DNA from 2 places in the Alkaliphilus flagellatus genome. Region 2 is predicted to be linked to the other one. Evidence: riboswitches for the same ligand, from Rfam matches in the RefSeq annotation. Region 2 holds a riboswitch; the other holds the start of a gene.

Region 1 (3,438 bases), on a different contig from region 2:
TTCCTGTTCTATTAATAGCTGTGAATAGAGAAGGATATTAGCAATAGGTGTTTTCGTTTGGTGAGAAATATCAGAAATTAATGCTTTAATTCTCCCCTTCTCCGCTACGAGATTATTCTCAGAGGATAGGGAGATGCTTAAAAAGCGGTTTAATTTTGCTTCCAATGCGGATAGACTCGATTCATCATAGGTAGATTCAGAAAAACTACCATTTATTGCATCCTCTAACATATGGTTTAGCTTGTTAATAGTACTTTTCATTTTATATTGATATATAAAAACAAAAACTATAGCAATAATAATAGAAATTATAGCGCACGCAATAAAGATGGCATCTATTTTATCCATGCTTATCTACCACCCATGTATATCCTATTCCATAGACTGTTTGTATATACTGTGGTTTTACAGGGTTATCTTCCAATTTATCTCTCAAACGCTTTACCGTAACTGACAGAGCATTTTCATCAACATATTCTGCATCATCTGTCCAGATTTTATCTATTAAGCTAGAACGTGTAAGGACAGTGCCTCGATTTTTTATCAGAACTTTAAGCAATTTTTGTTCTGTCTTGCTTAACTCAATTTTATCATTACCCTTATAGAAACTCATAGAATCAAAGTCGAAAACAAAATGTCCAATTATTATTTTATCATCGCTACTTATTCGTTTAGTACGGCGTAGCAATACGGATACTCTTGCACGCAGTATCATTAGGCTAAATGGTTTAGTAATATAGTCATCTGCACCAAGCTCTAAGCCAGTTACTACATCAATTTCCATATCATTGGCAGTTAGAAAAATAATTGGCGTAGAAGAGTATTGCCTTATTTTTTTACAAAGATCAAAACCATTTCCATCAGGTAAATTTACATCTAATATAATTAAATCAAATTCTGTTTCTGATAAATATTTCTCTGCCTCTTTAAATGTAAAGCTTTGTGTAAAGTCATAGTTTTCTTGTTTTAGGCTCAAAACAATACCATTATTTAAGGCCACATCATCTTCAATAACTAAAATCTTATTGATTTTGATACCCCCTCTAGCATCTAAAAATTTATTTTAACTTAAATCTACAATAAGAAATATTGGCTATATTGCCATTTGCAATAATATTATCTTTAAATATATTTGAAATCTGCCTTACATATTCTGCTATCACTTCAATATTATCCTCATCTCTAATATAAATCAAGAATTAATCTCCGCAAAATCTTGATATAAAAAGTTTTTCATTGGATAGCCCTTCAGCTATTTTGTCAATAGTTTTAGCTACTTTATCTGCCTCTGCAGCAGTTTGTTGAATCGAAAATTCCTCTTATCTACTATTTAAAAGAAATTTTCGTTAAGTTGACAAAGTATAAATACCATGCTATTATGATGAAAATCAACAATTTCATAAAAATCCTCATCCTTACGGGTGAGGTAGAGGCGCGGTTGCTAATAGTAACTATATCGAGGTCGAAAACCTATGACATATAGCGAAAGGAGCCATCGCCGAAGCATCAGATCTCAAAATCTGATGCTGGGTCTGTATCAAATAGGTACAGGACTGTCATCATTGTATTTGCTCAATACTTTGATGTTGTGCTATCTCACACTGAGCCAGAAAGGAGAGAGGAATGTCTTTAGCTTTGCTATACGCATATAAGCACCTGACAAGCCTGTTAGGTGTTTTTTTTGTATAAGAAAGTAAAAAAACTCTTACTATTGAGGGTTTTTGAAGAAATAGAATGTTAGTAATATTTTAAGCACTTGAAATTTAAAAGCTTAAGCTTTTAAATTGAGTGCACTATGAGTAGATACGATAGCATTAGACGAATTTTTTTTATATAGGAGGATATATATGACTGATAACTTGAGTGAAGTGAATAAAACAACGGATTCCGGTTTTAAAAAAGAAATTAGTTTATTTGGTGGGGTCAGCATTTTAGGGGGTATCATGGTAGGGTCAGGAATTTTTTATCTAGGATCATATGTATTAATGAGAACTGGAATGAGTCTTGGCTTAGCTTTATTGAGTTGGATTTTAGGTGGCTTAGTTTCCTTACTAGGCGGAATTTGTTATGCAGAACTAGGTGCTTCAGATCCTCGTGCTGGTGGTTTGACTGTATATTTAAGTAATGCCTATTCACCTATCGTTGGTTTTCTAGCTGGGTTTAATAATTGGCTAATCGCTGGTCCTGGGTCTATTGCTGCCATAGCAATTGCCTTACCAAGTGCTTTAACTGTTATAATGCCAATGGGAGAATGGACAATTAAAATCTTTGCCATAGTATTAATCATAGGATTAACTATTGTCAATTATTTTGGTGTTAAATTTGGATCTAGACTGCAAAATCTATCTATGATTGCAAAACTAATCCCTATTGGAATCATAATGATTTTGGGTCTTTTATTTGGAAAAGTATCTCCAGATTTAAGTTTAGCTCCGAAGACAGTTGATGTAAGTTTTGGCTCAATTATTAGTATGATAGCTTTTGCAGTGGTTGCAAGTTTATGGGCATATGAAGGATGGACTAATTTAAATACTGTAGCTGAAGAAGTAAAGAATCCTAAGAAAAATCTACCTCTTGCTATTGTTATTTCTATTGTTTCAATAACAATACTATATACATTATTTAATTATTCTATATATAAGGTTATACCTTTTACTGAAATTGAAAGTCTAATAGCAAATAATGAGTATTATTTAGGAACCTATGCAGCAGAAAAGCTAATGGGGAAGACTGGTAGTATTTTAGTTGTAATAGGTATGGTATTAGCTATGTTTGGAGCTTTAAATGGCTGTATACTAGCCTTCCCAAGAATGTATTATGCAATGAGTCAAGAGGGGCATTTCTTTAAAAGCTTTAAAAAACTGCATCCTAAATATAAAGTACCTTATGCGCCATTAATTGTACAATGTATAATATCTATAATGTTAGTGCTATTAAGAAACTTAAATCAACTAACTTCTTTAGTTATATTCTCAGGAATGATGTTTAACACTTTGGGTGTATATGCAGTTATGATTTACAGAAGAAAATACCCTACTATAGAAAGACCTTATAAAGTAATTGGTTATCCTATTACAGTAATATTAACAACTTTTATATTTGTAGGATTAATGATTAATACATTTATTGAAGATCCTCAAACCTCGATTATTGGTTTAGCTGTACCAGCTGTTGGTATATTATTTTACTTTTATTTTAATAGAAAAAATAAGGCTGCATAAAAAATATAAGGAGATGATCTTTTGAAAACGATTTTAAAAAATGGCAATATTTATGTTGAAAAAAATAATTTTCAAGAAGCAATCCTAATTGAGGATGGAGTTATTAGACAGGTTGGCACAAATGAAGATATGCTAAAAAATGATGCTGATAATATTATAGACCTTCAAGGAAAAACTGTTTTACCAGGTTTTAATGACAGCCACCTACATATTTCAT
Region 2 (3,438 bases):
CTTATCATTATTTCTTTCAGCTCATTAACTGAAAGTGAACTATCTTCACGGCGTTTAAATACTTCGGATTCAAACAAGAAACGACTATATATATCGACTATTACCTGTCCTGCGTCAGAAATAGAGGTTTCTAATATTGCAAATGCTTCTTCTACTGTGGCAGTTTTTAAGGCTCCATTTATAATAATAGTTTCAGCAAATATAGATGCAGTTTCTGCAAGTGGCATTGGGTAACGACTGTTCAATAGACTTGCGTTTTTCAGACAGTGCCCATGATAACCATGACCTAGCTCGTGAGCTAATGTAGTCATGTTACTAAAACTACCATCAAAGTTAGCTAAAATTCTACTTTCTTTAATAGGGTGTAAATTGGAGCAGAAGGCGCCGCCTCTTTTACCAATCCGTGGCTCCGCATCTATCCAGTTTTTATCAAAGGCCTTTTGCGCAAAATCTCCTAGCTCTTTGCTAAATGTATTAAAATTATCCACTATATACTTCTGTGCTTCTTCGTATGTAAACTCCATATCTACATTTCCAATTGGTGCAAACATATCATAGAAAGGTAGCCCATTACTATGTCCTAATAACTCTCCTTTTTTACGATAATATTGGTGGAAGAAGGGTAGGCTTTCCTTCATAGCAGTTAGCATTGCATCTAATGTTTCCATATTCATCCTAGATGTAATAACCGCTTGCTCTAGAGGAGATGCAAAGCCACGTTTTTGTGAGATTGTAATTGATTCACCCTTAATACCATTTAATGCAGCTGCTGAGCTTTCTTCAATTTTTAAATAGGATTTTAATTCTGCCTCGTAGGCTGTTTTTCTTGTAGCGGCATCAGCACTATAGGCCATGTTTCTAACTACAGGTAGAGGAAGCTGTTTCTCTTCTCCATCTATTGTAATATCTACAAGTAGGGTAGAGGATAATAATTGTTGTAATTTAGCCCACGCCTTTGATCCTGTTTGGCTCATTTTAGAAATTAATATTTCTTCCTCTTCGCTCAAAAGATACTGATTATTTAGCATAATATCCTCTAAGTAGAATTGATGTTCCTTTAAAAGAGGAGAAGACTGTATTAGTTCTTCAATATTTTCTATATTACCAAGCCATTTTTCAAATTGGACAGTTGCCTCTGTTAAATTTGAAGCCTTACTTTGAAGTTGATCTGCTACTTTAAGAGCAGTTTCATTTTTTGCATCTACACTAGATACAAGTATAGCATAGCTTAGTAATCTAATATATATGCTACCAAATTCTTGTTGCTTTTTAATATAGTTTTCTATTTTTTCTTTTGCTCCTTCAGTACTTCGCAACTCCTTTTTTACCCAAATAATTAATTCTTTAATATATTCGTTACACTTATCCATATCACTTTTAAATTCTGTTGATTCAAAGGATGTGTAAAGCTCATTTAAACTCCAACGCATAATAATCCCCCTTTTAATTTTAATAAAATATTTAGAAAATTCAGCTATCATAATAATACACTTTATTCATTTCGAATTCAATATATTTCGATAGTCTAATATATTTTGTTTTAAATTTTATGTTTAAAATATCTATAACTCTATAATGTACTTAGAAATTATTAGAAATATACTAAAAAAATTACCTATTGACTAATTAAACAAAATGGTGCATAATGTTTAAATAAGTGCAAAGTGAATAATTAAAGGTAGAGGTGCAGTCTTTAATAGTACTATTGTGGAGGTAAGCACGATGATGCGATAGGAAAGGAAAGGTTGCCGAAGTATATGGCTTAAGCTGAAGAGTCATATAACTGGTCTTACATAAAATATATGTAAGATTGTCACAAATAACCTATTTGTGGAGAGCTATCATTCAAACTAAAACATAAAATAGGCATAATGCTATATCGCCTATATTTGAAAGGTCTTGAGTGAAAAAGCTTAAGGCTTTTTTGTTTTGTTGAAGAGTTCTCCCTCCTAACCGTTTAATCACTACACAAAATTAAGGAGGAGAAGAAAATGAAAAGAAAAAATCTTATCGTAATTACCACTCTAATTTGTATTTTATTATTATCTGTTACTGCTTTTGCAGAACCTACTACAGCGGAAACAAATGCTGCTAGGTTTGGTATTTGGACAATTATACCACCATTAGTTGCTATTATATTAGCATTCATTACAAAAAATGTTATTTTGTCCTTATTTATTGGTGTATTTTCAGGAACTTTTTTATTACAGCTAAATGGTTTTAATGTTAGCTCAGCTTTTATAGGTGGATTTTTAGATATTATTAACAGAATTATAGAATCCTTATCAGATCCATGGAATGCAGGTATTATTCTTCAATGTTTAACCATTGGTGGGTTAATAGCCCTAATTTCTAAAATGGGTGGAGCAAGGGCTATTGCTGAAAGCTTAGCTAAAAAGGCAAAGTCTCCTACTAGTGCTCAGATTATTACTTGGTTAATGGGACTTTTTATATTCTTTGATGACTATGCTAATTCATTAATTGTTGGGCCAATTATGAGACCTATTACTGATAAAATGAAGATTTCAAGAGAAAAATTATCTTTCATTGTTGATGCTACGGCAGCACCTATTGCAGGTATTGCTTTAATATCTACCTGGGTTGGGTTAGAAATAAGTTTAATAAGGGATGGATATTTATCTATTGGTCAAGAGGTGAATGCATATGGTATATTTATCTCTACTATTCCTTACAGATTTTATAATATATTAATGCTATTATTCGTAGTTATTACAGCTGTTTTAGTAAAAGAATTTGGTCCTATGTTAAAGGCTGAAAGAAGAGCAAGAACTACAGGAAAAGTAATGGCTGATAGTTCCAAATCTGCGGTTTTTTCTGAAGACAAGTCCTTAGAGCCTAAAGAAGGAATCAAACTAAGTATATGGAATGCTATTATTCCTATAGGTACTTTAATAGTTTTTGGATTTGTAGGCTTCTACTTCAATGGTTACCAAGCTATAATGGCTGGAGAAGATGTAGCTCTTATTGAACTATTACAAAATTCTCCACTATCATTTGTATCTATTAGAGAAACATTTGGTAATTCCGATGCTAGTATTGTTTTATTCCAGGCGGCGTTACTTGCGAGCATTGTAGCTGTTGTAATGGCTGTTGCACAAAAAATCCTTACTGTTTCAGAAGCACTTGAAACTTGGGTAGATGGTATGAAGTCTTTAGTAATTACAGGAGTTATTCTACTATTAGCTTGGTCATTAAGCAGTGTTATTAAAGAACTTGGGACAGCAGCATTTTTAGTATCTGCTCTATCTAGCACTATTCCAAAGTTTTTATTACCTTCTATTATTTTTATATTAGGTTCAATTATTTCATTTGCAACAGGAACATCCTATGGAACAATGGGAATATTAATGCCTTTAGCTATTCCATTGGCTCATGCTATATCACCGGATGCAACATTTATTGTAGCTAGTGTTGGAG

What was found. A riboswitch is a leader RNA that binds a small molecule or an ion and turns the genes downstream of it on or off. The one in region 2 is predicted to bind lysine.
Region 1: linked by a shared signal. The riboswitch ahead of KQI88_RS01520 (APC family permease) and the one ahead of KQI88_RS06245 (Na+/H+ antiporter NhaC family protein) in region 2 are both predicted to bind lysine.

What each region holds. Positions count from the first base shown of each region.
Region 1 covers NZ_JAHLQK010000001.1:341,797-345,234, reverse strand. The annotation lists gene KQI88_RS01535 (sensor histidine kinase) at 1-348, opposite strand, end outside; gene KQI88_RS01530 (response regulator transcription factor) at 341-1,012, opposite strand; gene KQI88_RS01525 (hypothetical protein) at 1,059-1,196, opposite strand; lysine riboswitch at 1,420-1,602, shown strand; gene KQI88_RS01520 (APC family permease) at 1,848-3,221, shown strand; gene KQI88_RS01515 (amidohydrolase) at 3,243-3,438, shown strand, end outside.
Region 2 covers NZ_JAHLQK010000002.1:272,482-275,919, forward strand. The annotation lists gene KQI88_RS06240 (M3 family oligoendopeptidase) at 1-1,430, opposite strand, end outside; lysine riboswitch at 1,672-1,849, shown strand; gene KQI88_RS06245 (Na+/H+ antiporter NhaC family protein) at 1,992-3,438, shown strand, end outside.